3 regions of the Streptomyces sp. NPDC002181 genome follow, and region 3 is predicted to be linked to each of the others. Evidence: riboswitches for the same ligand, from Rfam matches in the RefSeq annotation. Region 3 holds a riboswitch; each other region holds the start of a gene.

Region 1 (6,828 bases), on a different contig from region 3:
TCCGGCAGTTGGTGGCCAAGCGGAAGTACGTCTTCCTGTGCACCAACGCGATGCTGCTGCGCAAGAAGATCGAGAAGTTCACCCCGTCCCCGTACTTCGCCTTCGCGGTGCACATCGACGGACTGCGCGAACGCCACGACGAGTCGGTGGCCAAGGAGGGCGTCTTCGACGAGGCGGTCGCCGCCATCAAGGAGGCGAAGAGGCGTGGATTCCGGGTCACGACCAACTCCACCTTCTTCAACACCGACACCCCGCAGACGATCATCGAGGTGCTCAACTACCTCAATGACGACCTCAAGGTCGACGAAATGATGATCTCGCCCGCCTACGCCTACGAAAAGGCCCCCGACCAGGAGCACTTCCTGGGAGTCGAGCAGACCCGGGAACTCTTCAGGAAGGCCTTCGCGGGCGGGAACCGGCGGCGCTGGCGGCTCAACCACTCCCCGCTGTTCCTCGACTTCCTGGAAGGAAAGGCGGATTTCCCCTGCACCGCCTGGGCCATTCCCAATTACTCCCTCTTCGGCTGGCAGCGCCCCTGCTATCTGATGAGCGACGGCTACGTGCCGACGTACCGGGAGCTCATCGAGGACACCGACTGGAGCAAGTACGGCCGCGGAAAGGACCCGCGCTGCGCGAATTGCATGGCGCACTGCGGCTACGAGCCCACCGCCGTCCTCGCCACCATGGGCTCCCTCAAGGAATCCCTGCGCGCCGCCCGCGAGACGATCTCGGGGAACCGGGAGAAGCAGTGACCGGCTTCGACCTCCGCGCCCTGCTGGACGAGCGGGGCGGGGAGCGGTACGAGCTGCACACCAGACACCTCAACCACCAGCTGCCCCGCATGCTGCACACGATCGGCTTCGACAAGGTCTACGTACGGGCCGAGGGCGCGCACTTCTGGGACGCCGAGGGCAACGACTACCTGGACATGCTCGCCGGGTTCGGGGTCATGGGCCTGGGCCGGCACCACCCGGTCGTCCGGCAGGCCCTGCACGACGTACTGGACGCGCAGCTCGCCGATCTGACCCGGTTCGACTGCCAGCCGCTGCCCGGGCTGCTGGCCGAGAAGCTGCTCTCGTACAGCCCGCACCTGGACCGGGTCTTCTTCGGAAACAGCGGCACCGAGGCGGTGGAGACGGCCCTGAAGTTCGCCCGCTGCGCGACGGGGCGGCCCAGGATCCTCTACTGCGACCACGCCTTCCACGGGCTGACGACGGGCTCGCTGTCGGTCAACGGGGAGGGCGGGTTCCGGGACGGCTTCGCACCGCTGCTGCCCGACACGAAGATCGCCCTCGGGGACCTGGCGGCCCTGGAGCGGGAGCTGAAGCGCGGTGACGTCGCCGCCTTCGTCGTGGAGCCGATCCAGGGCAAGGGCGTGCTCGCGGCCCCGCCGGGATTCCTGCGGGCGGCGCAGGAGCTGCTGCACCGGCACAAGGCGCTGCTGATCGCGGACGAGGTGCAGACGGGCCTCGGCCGGACCGGCGATTTCTACGCGTACCAGCACGAGCCGGGCGTGGAGCCGGACCTGGTGTGCGTGGCCAAGTCCCTTTCGGGCGGCTACGTACCGGTGGGTGCGACCCTGGGCAAGGACTGGATCTTCAAGAAGGTCTACTCGTCGATGGACCGGGTGCTCGTGCACTCCGCCAGCTTCGGCTCCAACGCGCAGGCGATGGCGGCCGGGCTGGCGGTGCTCTCGGTCATGGAGGAGGGGTCGGTCGTCGCGCACGCGCGTGCGATGGGCGACCTGCTGCGCGGGCGGCTCGCGGCGCTCGTGGACGAGTACGAGCTGCTCCACGAGGTGCGCGGGCGCGGCCTGATGATCGGCATCGAGTTCGGGCGGCCGTCCTCGCTCGGGCTGCGCAGCCGGTGGACCATGCTCCAGGCGGCCCGCAAGGGGCTCTTCGCGCAGATGGTCGTGGTTCCGCTGCTGCAGAAGCACCGGATCCTGACCCAGGTGTCGGGCGACCACCTGGAGGTCATCAAGCTCATCCCGCCGCTGATCGTGGACGAGCGGGACGTCGACCGGTTCGTCGCGGCCTTCCGCGAGGTCATGGACGAGGCGCACGGCGGGGGCGCCCTGATGTGGGACTTCGGCAGGACCCTGGTGAAGCAGGCCGTCGGCGGCGGCTGACGGCCTGCTCCACCTCGCGGGGCCGGCTCAGTCGAGCAGCCGGTCCCGCAGCCGGTCGAGGGTCTCGGGCGTGAGCCCGAGGCCCTCCGCGAGGTACCGGTCGAGCCCGCCCCAGTGTCCGTCGATGGCGTCGAAGGCTGACGTCAGGTATTCGGCGCGGGCGTCGAACAGCGGCGAGAGCAGCTCCATCACCTCGGGGGAGCGGGCCTCGGGCGCATCGCTGCCCCGGCGGACGCGGTAGCGGCGGTGCGGGGCGTTGGACTCCAGGTAGTCCGCCACGATCGCCTCCCGTCCGACGCCCAGCGCGAGCAGGGTGACGGCGATCGACAGGCCGGCCCGGTCCTTGCCCGCCGCGCAGTGCATGAGCGCCGGAACGCTGTCCTCGGCGAGCGCGTGCAGGACCCGGCCGTGCTCGGCGGTGCGCTTCTCGATCATCGTGCGGTACGAGCCGGCCATCCGCGCGGCGGCCTTTCCGTCGCCCAGGAGCCCGCGGAGCTGTTCGACGTCGCCCTCGCGGACCATCGTCCAGAACTCCCTGCCGTCGGCCGGATCCGACAGCGGGATGTTGACGTTCCGTACGCCGGGGAGCTCGACGTCGGGCCCTTCCAGGTCGTGGTCGGCGTTGTTGCGGAAGTCGAAGATGGTGTGCAGACCGAGCGACGCGAGAAATTCTGCATCAGTTTCGGTGGCATGTGCCAGATGTCCGCTACGGAACAGTTTTCCCGGCTTGACCCTCCGCCCGTCGGTGGTCGGGAGGCCGCCCACGTCACGGAAGTTGCGCACTCCCGCGAGTTCGGGCTCCGGTACGGGCCCCGTCGGCGAGGGCCGGGGTATCTGCTGGGTCACGGGAACTCCTCCGCATCGTCGTGGTGTGTCCGAATTACACTACTTGGGGCCAACTTGCCATAACCGGAGGCGAGATCGGGCAGGGCCCCGTGAGCCAGATCATACGGTGACCGTGAGTGCCTGATCGTCAAAGTCGAATGGCCCGGCCGGAGGGGTTGTTGACGCCGGGGAATGGACGGAGGGTGACCGGAATTCCGGTGGATTCCCGGTTCTGTGAATCCGTCAGGAAATTCGTGGCTTGTTCGGTGCGGCTCAACTCGATTACCTTCGCGATCGATCCGGATGGACCGCCGAATCCTGCCGCCGTCCGGGAACCGCACCCGACTATTCACGCGCGCGGCAGGAGCGGGGGAACCAGGTAGGCCGCTGCTTCGGATCTTTCGCATCCGAACAGCTCGGGGTGAAGCCGTTCATGTTCCGTTCATGCGCGGCCGGACATCTCCAGTCCGAACCCGACAGCTCACCTCGCAGGCGACGGAGAGGAATTCGCCATGCCTGCAAAGGGTAAGCACCGACGTCCCAAGTCCCGTTCCATGGCGCGCGGCTTCGCCGTCGCGGGCACCGGCGGTGCGGCCCTCGCGCTGCCGCTGCTGGGTGCCGCAGGCGCCCAGGCCGCCCCGGCCGGGGCCCCCGCCGCGGCTCCCGTGCAGGCTCCGCGGCTTCCCGCGGCCCTCGTCTCCGCGCCCGCCGCCGTACAGCAGGGCTCGCCCGCCACTTCGGCCGTCTACACCGTCGTGCCGGGGGACTACCTCTCCAAGATCGCCCAGGACCGCCACCTCTCGGGCGGGTGGCAGCAGCTGTACGCCGACAACCGCGAGGCGGTCGGCAGCGACCCCTCGCTGATCCACCCCGGGCTGAAGCTGACCCTCGCCGCGAAGGGCGGGGCGGCCGAGGCTCCCGCGCAGAAGGCTGCCCCGGCCCCGGCGAAGAAGTCCTCGGCCGCGGACCCGGCCGCGGAATCGGCCTCGAAGGGGAAGGGGTCAGCGGACGTCGCGCCGGCCGGCGCCCCCGCCGCCGCTCCCGCCAAGAAGAGCACCGCCTCCAAGTCCGCCGCCGCGGTGAGCGCCTCGGGCTTCGTCGCCCCCGTCGGCGGCGGCATCTCCACCCAGTACAAGACCCCCGGCGCCATGTGGTCCAGCGGTTACCACACCGGTGTCGACTTCATCGCGAGCTCCGGCACCACCGTCCGCGCCGTCGGCGCGGGCACGGTGGTCTCCGCAGGCTGGGGTGGCGCGTACGGCAACGAGGTCGTGATCCGGCACGCCGACGGCAAGTACTCCCAGTACGGCCACCTGTCCCAGCTCTCCGTCTCGGCCGGCCAGAGCCTCACCGGTGGCCAGACCATCGGCCTGTCCGGCTCCACGGGCAACTCCACCGGCCCGCACCTGCACTTCGAGATCCGTACCGGGCCGTCCTACGGCTCGGACATCGACCCGCTGGCCTACCTCCGCTCGAAGGGCGTGAGCATCTGACGGCTCCCGCCGTCGGAGAGGCAGCCGGACCCGTGAGGCCGGGACCCGAGGGGGGTCCCGGCCTCACGCACTGTTATTCCGTACCGACCAGGTGGTATAGATCACGGGCCGTCAACCCCTGCCTACGGTGGCGTAGGTCACGCACCGGGGTGAAGGATGTGTTCTCGTGGCAGCGACGACGACGACACTCAAGACCATCGGCTCGTACGCGGCGATCGGGGACAGCTTCACCGAGGGCGTGGGGGACCCGGGACCCGGGGGGACCTTTCTCGGCTGGGCGGACCGGCTGGCCGTACTCCTGGCCGATCAGCGCGAGGAAAACGAGTTCCGGTACGCGAACCTGGCCGTGCGGGGACGCCTCCTCGACCAGATCGTGGCCGAACAGGTCCCCCGGGCCAAGGAGCTCGCACCGGACCTGGTGAGCTTCTGCGCGGGCGGCAACGACATCATCCGGCCCGGCAGCGACCCGGACGACGCGGCGGAGCGGTTCGAGGCGGCGGTGGCCGACCTCACCGGGGCCGTCGGCCAGGTCATGATCACCACGGGCTTCGACACCCGGGGCGTTCCGGTCCTCAAGCACCTGCGGGGCAAGATCGCGACGTACAACGCACACGTGCGCGCCATCGCCGACCGCTACGACTGCCCGGTGCTCGACCTCTGGTCGCTGAAGTCCGTACAGGACCGGCGGGCTTGGGACGACGACCGGCTGCACCTCTCGCCCGAGGGACACACCCGGGTCGCGCTGCGGGCCGCCCAGGTGCTGGGGCTGGAAGTGCCGGCCGACCCCGACCAGCCGTGGCCGCCGCAGCAGCCGCGCGGCTCGGTGGACGTGACCCGGGACAACATCCAGTGGGCGCGGGAGTACCTGGTGCCGTGGATCGGGCGGCGGCTGCGCGGGGAGTCCTCCGGGGACCACGTGGAGGCGAAGCGCCCGGACCTGCTGCCGCTCTAGGGGCACGAGGGGCGAACGGGAGGGGACGGAGGAGGCGGAGGAGGCGGGGGGAGCGCGTGAGAACGGGGGCGCGCGGCGGAATCCTTCGGGGCCGGTACGCGTTGGCATGGTGGTAGACCGGTATTCCGTACGGCCTCACGACCATCCGCCCCACCCTCCCAGGAGGCGCTTTGACCGGCTCCCGTCCCCTGCGTCCTCGGCTTCGCGCCCTGCGGCCCGAAGCTTTCGGCGCGGATCCGTCCGGCGCCCGCCTGGAGCGGATCCGGCGCTCGCCGAACTTCGCCGACGGCACCTTCCAGAACCCGGTCGGGGCCCGGACCAGGCCCTCCGGCTCCATGATGGAGTTCGCCAAGATCTACTTCCACAAGGAGCAGCGGACCCGGCGCAACCCCGGTGCGCCGATCCCGGTGTACCCGACGACCCTCGCCGAGCTGGCGAAACCGCCGGTGAGCGGGTTGCGCCTGACCTGGATGGGGCACTCGGGCGTGCTCGCGGAGATCGACGGGCGGCGGGTGCTGTTCGACCCCGTGTGGGGAGAGCGGTGCTCGCCGTTCCCCTTCGCCGGGCCCAAACGGCTGCACCCCGTCCCCGTGCCGCTCGCCTCGCTGGGGCCGGTCGACGCCGTGGTGATCTCGCACGACCACTACGACCACCTCGACCTGCCCACCATCAAGGAGCTGGCCGGGACCGACACGGTCTTCGCCGTCCCGCTCGGTGTCGGCGCCCACCTGGAGCGCTGGGGGATCGCGCCGGACCGGCTGCGCGAGCTGGACTGGAACGAGGCCACCGAGATCGCGGGGCTCTCGCTGACGGCGACCCCGGCGCGGCACTTCTGCGGGCGCGGCCTGCGCAACCAGCAGAACACCCTGTGGGCCTCGTGGGTGGTCGCGGGCGACGAGCACCGCATCTTCCACAGCGGTGACACGGGCTACTTCCCCGGGTTCGCGGAGATCGGCGCCGCGCACGGCCCCTTCGACGCCACGATGATCCAGATCGGTGCGTACTCGGAGTACTGGCCCGACATCCACATGACCCCCGCGGAGGGCATGCAGGCCCACCTCGACCTCCAGGGCGGGATCCCGCACGGCACGATGCTGCCCATCCACTGGGGCACCTTCAACCTGGCGCTGCACCCGTGGGACGAGCCGGGCGAGGGCACCGTGGACGCCGCGAAGGAAACCGGTGCCGGCATCGCGCTGCCGATCCCGGGCCAGCCCTTCGAGCCCGGCGCGGCCGATGTGCCCGCCGAGCCGTGGTGGCGGCCGTTCGTCCTCGGAGCCCCCGCGGGCGGCCCCGTCGACGGTCCCGCGGCCGTGCCCCGCCTGGAGGCGGGCGGAGCGACGGCCACCGCGGCCCGGGTGGCGTCGGCCGCCGTCGACGGCGGACACGTCGACGGCGGACAGGAGAAGCCGGAGTCCGTCGGCTCG
Region 2 (6,828 bases), on a different contig from region 3:
GACGCCGCCGACGTGGCGCTGACCGTGCTGGGCGGCGGCGAGTCCTCCCGGCTCCACAACCGCCTCGTACGCCGGGACCAGACGGCGGTCGCGGCGGGCTTCGGCATGCTGCGGCTCGCCGGCGCCCCCTCGCTGGGCTGGCTGGACGTGAAGACCTCCAGCGGTGTCGAGGTGCCCGCCATCGAGGCGGCCGTCGACGAGGAGCTCGCGCGGTTCGCCGCCGAGGGCCCCACGGCCGAGGAGATGGAGCGTGCCCAGGCGCAGCTGGAGCGGGAGTGGCTGGACCGGCTGAGCACGGTGGCCGGGCGCGCCGACGAACTGTGCCGCTTCGCGGTGCTGTTCGGCGACCCGCAGCTGGCGCTGACCGCCGTCCAGCGCGTCCTCGACATCACCGCCGAGGAGGTGCAGGCCGTGGCCGCGGCCCGGCTGCGCCCCGACAACCGCGCGGTGCTGGTGTACGAGCCGCTCCCGGCAGAAGCCGGCGAGAACGGCGAGAGCGACGAGAACGAAGGGGCGGAGCAGTGAGCGACACCGCAGCCGTCACGATGACCTTCCACCCGCAGCCGCAGGCCGGCCAGGCCCGGCCGTGGGCCTTCCCGGCCCCCGAGCGCGGCGCGCTGCCCAACGGCCTGACCGTGCTGCGCTGCCACCGGCCCGGCCAGCAGGTCGTCGCGGTCGAGGTCAACCTCGCCGCCCCGCTGGACGCCGAGCCGAAGGGCCTGGACGGCGTGGCGACCATCATGGCCCGCGCGCTGTCCGAGGGCACCGACAAGCGTTCCGCCGAGGAGTTCGCGGCCGAGCTGGAACGCTGCGGCGCCACGCTCGACGCGCACGCCGACCACCCGGGCATGCGGGTCTCCCTGGAGGTCCCGGCCTCCCGCTTGCACAAGGCGCTGGGCCTGCTCGCCGAGGCGCTGCGCGCGCCGGCCTTCGCCGACAGCGAGGTCGACCGGCTGGTGCGCAACCGGCTCGACGAGATCCCGCACGAGCTGGCCAACCCGCAGCGCCGGGCCGCCAAGGAGCTCTCCCGGCAGCTGTTCCCGCCGGCCCTGCGGATGTCCCGGCCGCGCCAGGGCACCGAGGAGACGGTCGCCCGGATCGACTCCGCGGCCGTACGCGCCTTCTACGAGGCCCACGTACGCCCCGCCACCGCCACCGCGGTGGTCGTCGGCGACCTGACCGGCATCGACCTGGACGAGGTCCTGGGGGACACCCTGGGCGCCTGGACCGGCGACTCCGCCGAGCCGCTCCCGGTTCCGCCGGTCACCGCCGACGACACCGGCCGCGTGGTCATCGTGGACCGGCCCGGCGCGGTCCAGACGCAGCTGCTCATCGGCCGCATCGGGCCGGACCGGCACGAGCGGGTCTGGGCGGCGCAGGTGCTCGGCACGTACTGCCTGGGCGGCACCCTCACCTCGCGCCTGGACAAGGTGCTGCGCGAGGAGAAGGGCTACACCTACGGCGTGCGCGCGTTCGGCCAGGTGCTGCGCTCCACGGCCGACGGCAAGGGCGCCTCGATGCTCGCCATCAGCGGCTCGGTGGACACCCCCAACACCGGCCCGGCGCTCGACGACCTCTGGAAGGTGCTCCGCACCCTCGCGGAGGGCGGCCTGACCGACGCCGAACGGGACGTGGCGGTGCAGAACTTGGTGGGCGTGGCCCCGCTGAAGTTCGAGACGGCCGCGGCCGTCGCCGGCACGCTCGCCGACCAGGTCGAGCAGGAGCTCCCCGACGACTACCAGGCGCGGTTGTACGCACAGCTGGCCCAAACGGGCACGGTGGAGGCGACGTCGGCCGTCCTGGCCGCCTTCCCGGTGGACCGCCTGGTCACGGTCCTGGTGGGCGACGCCGCCCAGATCGAGGAGCCGGTGCGGGCGCTGGGCATCGGTGAGGTCACCGTCGTCACCAACTGACGGACATTTCAAGGGGCTCCGGCGGCTTGTCCGTCGGGGCCCCTTTTGTCTGTTTCGTGAAGAGGTTGCTCGTATGGGGTGTGGCGTACGCAACAAAAACGCGTGTCTGTTTGGCGATTGACTGATGATCCGCCTAGCGTCGGCCGTGCTGTCCGTCAGTTGTACCCGCCGCATCCGCGGCACCGGGCAGCGATCGCCGAGTCCCCGTCAGGCGCGAGCCTGGGGAGCCGGGGACCCACATGTGTCCCTGGGGTGAATCGGACCGCCTCGTCAGAGGGGGCCCGTAGGAGACCTTCCTGCTCCGAACCCGTCAGCTAACCCGGTAGGCGAGAAGGAAGGAAAGGATCAACCCCTTCATGGCGTTTGGCAGTCGTGCCGCCGGTAAGCACCGTGGTTCCAGTCGTCTGAGCCGCAAGACCGCCGGTTACGCCGGCATCGCCGCCCTCGCCACCACCGGTGTCGTCGGCTCCCTCGCAGGCCCCGCGTTCGCCGCGTCGGACAAGGCCCCCTCCATGGAGGACACCGGCCTGAACGCCGTCGTGACCGCCGAGGACCTCCAGGGCCAGATCGAGGCCCAGGCCGACGCCCAGGAGCACGCGGCCGAGGCCGCCGCCCTCAAGGCGAAGGCGGAAGCCGAGGCCAAGGCCCGTGCCGCCGAGGCCAAGCAGAAGGCCGAGGAGAAGGCGAAGGCCGAGCGGGAGGCCGCCGAGCGCGCCGCCCGCGAGGAGGAGCGCAAGCGCCTCAACACCTTCGTGGCCCCCGTCGACGACTCCTACGTCAGCACCCAGTGGCACGCGGGCGGCGGCATGTGGTCCTCCGGCAGCCACACCGGCATCGACTTCCACGCCGCGTCCGGCACGACCGTGCACGCGGTCGGCATCGGCACCGTGGTCGAGGCGGGCTGGGGCGGCGCGTACGGCAACAACGTCGTCATCAAGCACGCCGACGGCACGTACACGCAGTACGGCCACATGTCCTCGCTGAACGTCTCCGTCGGCGACCAGGTCACCGCCGGCCAGCAGATCGGCCTGTCGGGCTCCACCGGCAACTCCAGCGGCCCGCACCTGCACTTCGAGGCCCGTACCGGCGCCCAGTACGGCTCGGACATCGACCCGGTCGCGTACCTGCGCAGCCACGGCGTCGACGTCTGACACGCGCTACCCCGCACTTCACCGAAGGCCCCGGCTCCCCGAGCCGGGGCCTTCGTGTTGGCTGTAAACGTCTGCTATTTCCGCCCGCGCTCGGAATTTATCGCCCGGTGCAATAGAGTCCCCGTAAGGTGGTCGGCAGTCGGAAATAGGCGGAGGTCCGGACTTGCGAATTCCTGCGCACGCGGTATGCACGGCAATCCGCGAAGACATCGTCTCCGGGGTCTTCGAACCGGGTGCCCGGCTGACCGAGGAACTGCTGGCCCGCCGGTACGGGGTCTCCCGCGTCCCCGTCCGCGAGGCACTGCGGACCCTGGAGTCCGAGGGCTTCGTCACCACCCGGCGGCACGCGGGCGCCTGCGTCGCCGAACCCACCGAGCAGGAGGCGGCCGACCTCCTGGAGCTGCGGCTGCTGCTGGAGCCGCTGGCGGCCGCGCGCGCGGCCCGGCGGCGCACCGAGGGCCACCTCAAGGTGCTCCGCGGGCTGGTCAGGCTGGGCCAGGAGCGGGCCAGGCGGGGCCAGGGGGAGGATCTGAGGTCCCTGGGGGGCTGGTTCCACGAGACCCTGGCCCAGGCCTCCGGCAGCCCCGGGCTGATCGTGCTGCTCACACAGATGCGGCACAAGGTCGCCTGGATGTACGCGGTGGAGGCGCCGGCCCGTCCCGTGGACTCCTGGGCGGAGCACGGCGCGATCGTGGACGCGGTCGCGCGCGGGGACGCCGAGCGGGCCCGCGCGCTGACGGTGATGCACGCGGACCGCGCGGCCGGGGCGCACCGGCTGCGCGTGAGGACTTCGCAACATGCCGTAAACACGGCGGGCGGTCCGCATTAACAAAAGGCGGGTATCAAAGTGTGGGGCCCGCGATTGAATTCACGCCGCGAATGTCCTCGCCCCGCCCCGTGCGATGAATTCCCGAATACGGCAGACGCGCAGAACGCGGAAGCCGCGGCCACCGGAATATCGGTGGTGGCCGCGGCTCCTGCGTGTGCCCGGGGTGAACCCGAAGGGTCAGACGGTCTCGGGGAGCTCCTCGAGACCCTCGGCGACCAGCTTCGCGAGGCGGTCCAGAGCCGCCTCGGCGCCTTCGGCGTCGGACGCGAGGATGATCTCCTCGCCGCCCTGCGCGCCCAGGCCCAGCACCGCGAGCATGGACGCGGCGTTGACGGGGTTCCCGTCGGCCTTCGCGATGGTCACCGGGACGCCGGAAGCGGTCGTCGCGCGGACGAAGATCGAGGCGGGACGAGCGTGCAGGCCCTCGGCCCACCCGACGTTGACGCGGCGCTCTGCCATGGTGATGCCCTTCAGGTTCTTACGGTTGTCTAGACCAGTCTCTCACGACGCCCCTCATGCTCCGACCGACCTTCGGCCCGAAGTTGCCGCCGTTCGACCTACCCCAGCTTGCACTGGTTTGCCCGTGCTTGCCTCGTGCGCCGCGCAGGAGCCATTCGGCCAGTCCTGGCCTTAAGATCGCCGCATGACCATCGCGTCGGACCCCTCGTACCCGGCCCACTGGGAAGCGGACGTCGTCCTGCGCGACGGCGGTACCGCCCGGATCAGGCCGATCACCACGGAGGACGCGGGCCGGCTGGTCAGCTTCTACGAGCAGGTCTCCGACGAGTCGAAGTACTACCGCTTCTTCGCGCCCTACCCCCGCCTCTCCGCCCGCGACGTGCACCGCTTCACCCACCACGACTACGTGGACCGGGTCGGGCTCGCGGCGACCGTGGGCGAGGAGTTCATCGGCACCGTCCGCTACGACCGGATCGGCCCCGACGGCCGGCCCGCCTCCGCGCCCGCCGACGAGGCCGAGGTCGCCTTCCTCGTCCAGGACGCCCATCAGGGCCGCGGGGTCGCCTCCGCCCTCCTCGAACACATCGGCGCGGTCGCCCGCGAGCGGGACATCCGCCGGTTCGCGGCCGAGGTGCTGCCCGCCAACAACAAGATGATCAAGGTGTTCAAGGACGCCGGGTACGAGCAGAAGCGCAGCTTCGAGGACGGCTCCGTCCACCTCACCCTCGACCTCGAACCCACCGCCGAGTCCCTGGCCGTCCAGCGCGCCCGCGAGCAGCGCGCCGAGGCCCGCTCCGTGCAGCGGCTGCTGACCCCCCGCTCGGTGGCCGTCATCGGGGTCAGCCGCTCCGGCGGGGGCGTCGGCGCGGCGGCCCTGCGCAACCTGCGCGACAGCGGCTTCCGCGGCCACCTCTACGCCGTGAACGAGGCCGCCACCACCGATCTGCTGGACGGCGTACGGGCCTACCGCGCGCTCGGCGCCGTCGACGCCCCCGTCGACCTCGCGGTGATCGCGGTCCCCGCCGAGCGCGTCCCCGAGGCCGTGGCCGCCTGCGGCGAGCACGGGGTGCAGGGGCTCGTGGTGCTGTCCGCCGGGTACGGGGAGAGCGGCGCCGCCGGTCTCGACCGCCAGCGCGAACTGGTGCGCCAGGTGCGCTCGTACGGGATGCGGCTGATCGGGCCGAACGCGTACGGCGTGATCAACACCGCCCCCGAGGTCGGGCTCAACGCCTCCCTCACCCCGGCGCCCGCCCCGGCCCGCGGCCGCATCGGGCTGTTCACCCAGTCCGGGGCCATCGGCATCTCGCTGCTCTCCGCTCTGCTGCGGCGGGGCGAGGGGCTGTCGTCCTTCGTCTCGGCGGGCAACCGGGCGGACGTCTCCGGGAACGACATCCTCCAGTACTGGTACGAGGACGAGGCCACCGACGTCGCGCTGATGTACCTCGAAACCCTGGGCAACCCCCGGAAGTTCACCCGCCTCGCGCGCCGCACGGCGGCCGTCAAGCCGGTGGTCGTCGCGCGGGGCGGCCGCCACACCCCCGCGGGCCACGTGGTCCCCGGGACCAGACTGCCGGACGCCACCGTCTCCGCCCTGCTGCGCCAGGCCGGGGTGATCCGGGTCGGCACGGTGACGGAGCTGGTGGACGTCGGACTGCTGCTCGCCTCGCAGCCGCTTCCGGCCGGGCCGCGCGTGGCGATCCTCGGGAACTCCGAGTCGCTCGGAGTCCTCTCGTACGACGCCTGCCTCGCGCAGGGGCTGCGGCCAGGAGCCCCGCAGGACCTGACGACCGCGGCGACGGCGGCGGACTTCCGCACGGCACTGGGCGCGGCGCTCGGCTCCGCCGAGAGCGACGCGGTGATCGTCACCGTGATCCCGTGGGTGAACGAGCAGGAGCCGCAGGACGACCTGGCGGGCGCCCTGCGCGACGCGGTCGCCGCGCACCCCGGCAAGCCGGTGGCGGTGGTCCACGTGGAACTGGCCGAGCTCGTCGACGCCCTCTCCCCGGCGGGGGCGCTGTCCCCGCGCCTGCGCCCCACCGAGGAGGACGAGGGCGGGTACGCCAGACCGGACGTACGGATCCCGGCGTACCCGGCCGCCGAGCGGGCCGTACGCGCGGTCGCCGAGGCCGTCCGGTACGGACAGTGGCGCCGGGCCAACGCCGACACCGGACAGGTCCCCGAGTACGAGGACATCGACGAGGCCGGGGCCGCCGCCCGGCTCGCCGCCCTCCTCGCAGATTTCGGCGAGGGCGCCGGCGAGGGCGTCCTCACCCTCACCGAGACCGACGCCGCCGCCCTCCTCGCCCACTACGGGATCCGGGTCCTGCCCACCCTGCCCGCGCCCACCGCCGACGCCGCCGTCCGGGCCGCCCGGAGCCTGGGCTACCCCGTCGCCCTCAAGACCACCGCCCCGCACCTGCGCCACCGGGCGGACCTCGGCGGCGTACGCCTCGACCTCGCCACCGAAGCCGACCTG
Region 3 (6,828 bases):
GGCGACGAGCAGGCGGATGGAGTTCGTACCGCAGTCGACGGCCGCGACGCGGGTCACGCCTGCGACTCCTTCTGCTCCGCCTTCTGCGCGCACGGCGTCACGCACGCGCCCTTCGCCCACCACTCCGGCAGCATCGCCAGCGCCTCGTCGCCGAACGGGTTCACGCCCGGCCCGGCGGCCAGCGAGTGGCCGACGAGCACGTGCAGGCACTTCACCCGGTCCGGCATCCCGCCGGCGCTCGGGAAGCCCTGGAGCACCTCGATGGCGTCGCGGCGCCGGATGTAGTCCTCGTGCGCGGCCTGGTAAGCGGCGGCGAGCTCGGGGTCCTCGGCGAGCCGGGCCTGCATCTCCTTCATCACGCCGTTGGCCTCCAGCGTGCCGATCGCGGAGGCCGCGCGCGGGCAGGTGAGGTAGTACAGCGTCGGGAAGGGCGTGCCGTCGGGGAGGCGCGGGGCGGTCTCCACCACGTCCGGCTGACCGCAGGGGCAGCGGTGGGCGATGGCGCGCAGCCCGCGCGGCGGGCGGCCGAGCTGCTGCTGGAACGCGTCGATGTCCGCGTCGGTCGGCTCGGTCCGGTCGGTCTGGGGCGGGGGCGTCTGCATGCCTGGAGGAAGTCTCTTCGTTCTCGTGGATGGGTGCGGGTGCTCGTCACTCGCCGGGGCGGTCGGCCTTGTCGACGCCGTCCCAGACGTTCGAGTACCAGGGCCGGTCGGATCCGGCCGCTCCGGTGCGGTGCCGCTCGGCGGCCCCGGCCCCGGGGTCGGTCATGATGTAGCTGATCTCGCCCGGGCGGACGAAGTGCAGGTGCTTGCGCGCCTGCTGCTCCGCGTACGCGTTGTCCTGCCAGCGGGCCTTCTCGTCGCGGAGCCGTTCGAGGCGCCGGCCCGCGGCCTCGGCGGCCCGCCGCTGCTCCGCGATCTCCGAGCGCTGGGAGACGTACTGACGCATCGGATACGCGAGGGCGACGACCAGCGTACAGAGGACGAGCACCAGGAGCGCGGCGCGGCCGGTGAGCCGGCTGCGGCGGACCTGACGGCGCGTCTGCGAACGGTAGACGTGGGCGGCGGTCCGCTCACCGAGCTGTTTGAGCCTGGTCGCGGTGGAGAAGGTGGAGAACCGATCCCGGTTCCCGGCCATTGATCCCGCCTCCCCTGTGTCCCTGCTGTCCCTGGGTGCGCGGTACGCGCCACGCAATACGTCCCCGCACACGGTACGGGACCGAGTGCGGGGACGTACGGAGGCCAGCCCCGGAGGGCGCGGCCGTGATCAGCCCTTGAAGCGCGGGAAGGCGGAGCGGCCCGCGTACACGGCGGCGTCGTCGAGGATCTCCTCGATGCGCAGCAGCTGGTTGTACTTGGCGACGCGGTCCGAGCGGGCCGGGGCGCCGGTCTTGATCTGGCCGCAGTTCACGGCGACGGCGAGGTCGGCGATGGTGACGTCCTCGGTCTCGCCGGAGCGGTGCGACATCATGCACTTGAAGCCGTTGCGCTGGGCCATCTCGACGGCGTCGAGGGTCTCGGTCAGCGAACCGATCTGGTTCACCTTCACGAGCAGGGCGTTCGCGGAGCCCTCCTCGATGCCGCGGGCCAGGCGCTCCGGGTTGGTGACGAAGAGGTCGTCGCCGACGATCTGGACCTTGGCGCCCAGGCGGTCGGTGAGGGTCTTCCAGCCGGCCCAGTCGTCCTCGAACAGCGGGTCCTCGATGGAGACGAGCGGGAACGCGGAGACGAGCTCCTCGTAGTACTCGGTCATCTCGGCGGCCGAGCGGGACTGGCCCTCGAACTCGTACTTGCCGTCCTTGTAGAACTCGGACGCGGCGACGTCGAGCGCGAGCGCGATGTCCTTGCCCGGGACGTAGCCGGCCTGCTTGATGGCCTCGACGATGAGGTCGAGCGCGGCGCGGTTGGACTCCAGGTTCGGCGCGAAGCCGCCCTCGTCACCGAGACCGGTGGAGAGGCCCTTGGTGTGCAGGACCTTCTTGAGGGTGTGGTAGACCTCGGCACCCCAGCGAAGGGCCTCGGAGAAGGACTCCGCGCCGATCGGGGCGATCATGAACTCCTGGATGTCCACGTTGGAGTCCGCGTGCGAACCGCCGTTGAGGATGTTCATCATCGGAACGGGCAGCAGGTGCGCGTTCGGGCCGCCGAGGTAGCGGAAGAGCGGGAGGTCCGAGGCCTCGGACGCGGCGTGCGCGACGGCCAGGGAGACGCCCAGGATGGCGTTGGCGCCGAGGGAGCCCTTGTTCTCGGTGGCGTCCAGGTCGATCATGGCCTGGTCGATCAGGCGCTGCTCGGTGGCGTCGTAGCCGACGAGCTCCGGGCCGAGCTGCTCGATGACGGCGAGGACGGCCTTCTCGACACCCTTGCCCATGTAACGGTTGGGGTCACCGTCGCGGAGCTCGACGGCCTCGAAGGCACCGGTGGAGGCGCCGGACGGAACAGCAGCACGGCCGGTGCTGCCATCGTCGAGGCCCACCTCGACCTCGACCGTGGGGTTGCCTCGGGAGTCCAGGATTTCCCGGGCTACGACGACGTCGATGGACGGCACGAGCATCTCCTTCTGGGATGTGACGCTGGGTGTGCGGTGGCATGTCGGGCCGTGGGATGGCCCCGCCGCCTAGAGCCTAACCGGCTCCGGGCACTGGGCCGGCCGACCGCCCGCCCCCTGGGACGAAAAAGGGCCCGAATACCCGCCTTCCGGTACATAGGACCCTTGACCGGCGGCGCACATGCCGCCGCCCGGCGCGTGAGGGGAAGACGCGCCGGGCGGTCGGGCTGCCGCGGCGCCGCTCGGGCGGCCGCGGTCGTCACTGCAGGATTCAGCTGAGCTTCAGCATCTGACCCGGGAAGATGAGGTCGGCGTCCGAGACGATGTCCTTGTTGAGCTCGAAGAGCTTCTCCCAGCCGCCCTTGACGCCGTTGGCCTCGGCGATGGTGCCCAGGGTGTCGCCCGGCTTGACCTCGTACGAGCCGTTGCCGGTCTTCACGACCGGGGCCTCGGCGCGCTCCGAGCGGGTGACCGGCGCGGAGCTCTCGCGCTTGGTCTCCTTCTTCGGCTCGGTCTTCTTCGGCTGGGTCTTCTTGGTCTCGGTCTTCGTCTCCGTCTTCTTCGGGGTGTCGGTCGCGCCACCACCGTTGTAGGCGGAGTTGGAGAGGCCCTTGCCGCAGACCGGCCAGGCGCCCTTGCCCTGGCCCTTGAGGACCTTCTCGGCAATGGCTATCTGCTGCGACTTGGAGGCCTGGTTCGGCATGCCCTGGCCGCCGTACCCTCGCCAGGTCTGGAGGGAGAACTGCAGGCCGCCGTAGTAGCCGTTGCCCGTGTTGATGGACCAGTTGCCGCCGGACTCGCACTGCGCCACGGCGTCCCACTGGGAGGCGGTGGCGGCGGAGGCCGAGCCGGCCGCCATCAGGGGGGCGGCTACGGCGACGCCGGTGACACCGGCGAGCGTGACGATGCGAGCGGCCTTGGAGGCGCGACGGTGCTTGCCCTTGCCGGAAATCAGCATGGAGTTCTCCTCACCGACGCCTACGAGGTGAGCTGTCGGGTTCGGGCTGATGAGTGCCCGGCCGTGCGACGTGGCGCACGACTTAACCCCTAGCCGTTTCCTGGCCGTCTCTCAACGGCCGGTCCCGGCGCCTACCTTGGTTCCCCCGCTCCTGCCTTCGGCGCTTGACGCGACGACTGTTCCCCCCGTCCGCCGGCAGGATTCGGCGATGCGGTCGAAGGAGCCCGCGGTGGCGGGCGACTCAGAAGGTAGACAGGTCTCTCCCCGATGTTCAACGAGGAACACCGGGGAGAAACGGGCCCTACTTGCGCCCTCCTTGCGGGTGTTTGCGCAGGTGAGGGCGGGGTTTGCGGAAGGCTCCAGGCGGGACACGCCAGTTGACCGGAAGAGACACATGTCTCACTTGCAGATAACGGACATTCAGCCTTTTCCGGGTGTCCGAAGTGCCGCTATTTCTAACTTAGATCCAGATTCTGACCGGGCTTGATCAGATCGGCGTCATTACCGATGACCTGCTCGTTGGCCTGGTACAGCGCGTTCCAGCCGCCCTTGACCCCCTTGGCAGAAGCGATGGTCGCCAGACTGTCGCCCGCCTGGACCGTGTACGAGGGATCCGACGCCGCGTCAGAGGTGGCGGGCGCCTCAAGAGCGGGCGTACCACGGTGCTTGCCGGTGCCGGAGGGGTCCGGGATGCCCGCCGGGTCGGTCGTGGCGCCCGGGGTGCCCGGGGCCGAGGGGTTGGCAGGCGCGCTCGGGTCGGCCGGGGAGACCGGAGCGGTCGGGTCCGGGCTGCCGGGCGTGGTCGGGGTGCCCGTCGAGGGGGCCGTCGGGTCGGTGGGCGCCGTCGGGGTGCCCGGGGCCGTCGGGTCGCCGGGGGTGCCCGGGAGCACCGGAGCGCTCGGCGAGGTGGACGGCACGTCCGGGTCGGGCATGACGGGCAGTCCGCTGTTCGGCGCGAGCGGCGCCGGCGGAAGCGTGAAGACCGGGGACGGGGTCGGGGCGCCGAAGTCCTGCGGCTTCACGCCGGAAGCGCCGGCCGGGACCGAGTCGTCGGGGCGCGAGGGGCTCGTGGTGACCGGGCCGAGCGTGCCGGGCAGGCCCGGGTCCACGGCGGCCGCGGGGCCCTGCCGGGTCAGTCCTGCCGTCTCCGAGCAGTGCCCGAAGGCCTCGGGGCCCTGGGTGCCCAGTACGCGCTCGGCGACGGCTATCTGCTGCGAGCGGCTCGCGAGGTCGGGGCGCTCGGCGAACTCCCGGCCGCCCGAGGCGTTCCACTGCTCCTGCGTGAACGAGAGTCCGCCGTAGGACCCGCTACCGGAGTTGGCACTCCAGGAGCCGCCGCTCTCGCACTCGGCGACCGTGTCCCACGTGGAGGCCTCGGCCGCGCTCGCGCCGGTGGCGGCGAGCAGGGGCAGGGCCAACGCGGAACCGGTGACTCCGGCGGTGACGACTATCGCGGGTACCTGGCGGGGGCGTCTGTGGCGGCCGTTCCCGGAACGCATGAGCTGCACCTTTCGCATAACGGCTGGGTAACGGCAGAACCTAGCCGTCTTAGCATGCGAGTAACAACTCTTGACGGGGGCTGACTTCCGGTCAAAGAGAGTTCAGGGGTTTCGGGCTGTGAACTTGACGGGAAGAGTGCGCAGGCCACGCATGATCAGACCCCCGCGCCAGCGAAGCTCGTTGGGCGGAACAGCGAGTTCCAGATCCGGCAGACGCGTCAGCAAAGTCGCAAGCGCCGTCTGTCCCTCAAGTCGTGCCAGCGGAGCACCCAGGCAGTAGTGGATTCCGTGCCCGTACCCGAGGTGCTGGTTGTCGCCGCGGGAGAGGTCGAGGGTGTCCGGATCGGCGAACCGCTCGGGATCGCGGTCGGCCGCGGCGAGGACGACGAGCACCGGATCGCCCGCCGCGACCTCCTGGCCGCCGAGGGCCAGCGGCTCGGTGGCGAACCGCCAGGTGGCCAGCTCCACGGGACCGTCGTAGCGCAGCAGTTCCTCGATGCCGGTCTCCAGCAGGGCGCTCTCGCCGGCTGCGAGGGAGTCCTGGAGGCGGGTGCGCTGATCGGGGTTCATGAAGAGGGAGTGGACGCCGTTGCCGATGAGGTTCACGGTCGTCTCGAATCCGGCGAACAGGAGGATGAAGGCCATCGCGGTGGCCTCGGCCTCCGTCAGGTGGTCGCCGTGATCGCTCGCGCGGATCAGGTCCGAAATCAGGTCATTGCCCAGATCATCCCTTTTACGGTGGATGAGTTCACCGAGATAGGTCCGCATCTGCTTCACGGAGCGGGCGACCCCGCCGCGCGGGCCGCCGCCGTGCCGGATCATCATCCCGGCCCAGTCGCGGAAGTCGTCCTGGTCCTCGCGCGGTACGCCGAGCATCTCGCAGATGGCGTAGATGGGGAGCGGGAAGGCGAACTCGTGGATGAGGTCCGCTTCCCCCCGGCCCTCGAACTGCGCGATGAGGTGGTCGGTCAGCTCCTGCACCCGCGGGGTGAACTCGGCCACCCTGCGCGGGGTGAACGCCTTCGACACCAGCCGCCGCAGCCGCGTGTGGTCCGGCGGGTCGATGTTCAGCAGGTGCGTCATCAGCTCCGCCTTGCGCTCCCCCGGGATCCCGGTCTTGCCCTTGGCGTGCGCCGGCTCCGCGTGGTGCGCCGGGTTCTTGCTGAGCCGCTGGTCGGCGAGGGCCTGGCGGGCGTCGGCGTACCGGGTGACCAGCCAGGCCTCGACCCCGCTGGGCAGCTTGGTGCGGTGCACCGGGGAGTGCTCGCGCAGCCAGGCGTACGCCGGGTACGGATCGGTCGCGAACTCCCAGTCGAACAGGGTCGGGCCCTGGGGAGGAGCGCCGTCTTCGGGGGCTGCGGGGACGGCGGGGGCTGCGGGGTCTGCGGGGGTCGGCTCGTGCACCCGCTGACCGTATCCCGCCCGCCCGCCGCCATCCCATATGGGTGGTTCGCCGCGGCTGTCCGTAGATCCGCCGACGCTTGACCTCGCGTTCCCCGGCGTTCCTACTTTCGGTCTTGTGGATGTGAGGATCTTGAAGAGCAGCTTCGCGGTGGTGGAGAGAAGGGCCGAGCACGCGGTCAAGTACTTCTACTCCCACCTCTTCTGGCACAACCCCGGGATCCGTGAGCTCTTCCCGGCCTCCCCCGCGGACATGGAACGCCAGCGCGACCGGCTCTTCACCGCGCTGACCCACGTGGTCGCCCGCCTCGGCGAGGAGAGCCTGCTCCCCTATCTCCACGACCTCGGCCGCGACCACCGCAAGTTCCGCGCCGGCCCCGAGCACTACGCGGCCCTCGGCACCTCCCTCCTCGCCGCCCTCGC

Evidence for each region. Region 3 has a riboswitch for cyclic di-AMP ahead of ACFYXV_RS24905 (transglycosylase family protein). Riboswitches for the same ligand answer to the same signal wherever they lie in the genome.
Region 1: linked by a shared signal. The riboswitch ahead of ACFYXV_RS07915 (peptidoglycan DD-metalloendopeptidase family protein) and the one ahead of ACFYXV_RS24905 (transglycosylase family protein) in region 3 are both predicted to bind cyclic di-AMP.
Region 2: linked by a shared signal. The riboswitch ahead of ACFYXV_RS17890 (M23 family metallopeptidase) and the one ahead of ACFYXV_RS24905 (transglycosylase family protein) in region 3 are both predicted to bind cyclic di-AMP.

What each region holds. Positions count from the first base shown of each region.
Region 1 covers NZ_JBIASC010000002.1:375,035-381,862, reverse strand. The annotation lists gene hpnH (adenosyl-hopene transferase HpnH) at 1-752, shown strand, start outside; gene ACFYXV_RS07925 (aspartate aminotransferase family protein) at 749-2,131, shown strand; gene ACFYXV_RS07920 (tyrosine-protein phosphatase) at 2,159-2,977, opposite strand; cyclic di-AMP (ydaO/yuaA leader) riboswitch at 3,256-3,464, shown strand; gene ACFYXV_RS07915 (peptidoglycan DD-metalloendopeptidase family protein) at 3,469-4,449, shown strand; gene ACFYXV_RS07910 (SGNH/GDSL hydrolase family protein) at 4,616-5,401, shown strand; gene ACFYXV_RS07905 (MBL fold metallo-hydrolase) at 5,572-6,828, shown strand, end outside.
Region 2 covers NZ_JBIASC010000006.1:128,136-134,963, forward strand. The annotation lists gene ACFYXV_RS17880 (M16 family metallopeptidase) at 1-525, shown strand, start outside; gene ACFYXV_RS17885 (M16 family metallopeptidase) at 546-1,913, shown strand; cyclic di-AMP (ydaO/yuaA leader) riboswitch at 2,098-2,257, shown strand; gene ACFYXV_RS17890 (M23 family metallopeptidase) at 2,270-3,064, shown strand; gene ACFYXV_RS17895 (GntR family transcriptional regulator) at 3,228-3,893, shown strand; gene ACFYXV_RS17900 (HPr family phosphocarrier protein) at 4,071-4,352, opposite strand; gene ACFYXV_RS17905 (GNAT family N-acetyltransferase) at 4,537-6,828, shown strand, end outside.
Region 3 covers NZ_JBIASC010000011.1:78,223-85,050, forward strand. The annotation lists gene ACFYXV_RS24885 (exopolyphosphatase) at 1-57, opposite strand, end outside; gene ACFYXV_RS24890 (DUF501 domain-containing protein) at 54-602, opposite strand; gene ACFYXV_RS24895 (septum formation initiator family protein) at 649-1,137, opposite strand; gene eno (phosphopyruvate hydratase) at 1,267-2,553, opposite strand; gene ACFYXV_RS24905 (transglycosylase family protein) at 2,819-3,505, opposite strand; cyclic di-AMP (ydaO/yuaA leader) riboswitch at 3,508-3,678, opposite strand; gene ACFYXV_RS24910 (transglycosylase family protein) at 3,961-5,004, opposite strand; gene ACFYXV_RS24915 (cytochrome P450) at 5,107-6,408, opposite strand; gene ACFYXV_RS24920 (globin domain-containing protein) at 6,530-6,828, shown strand, end outside.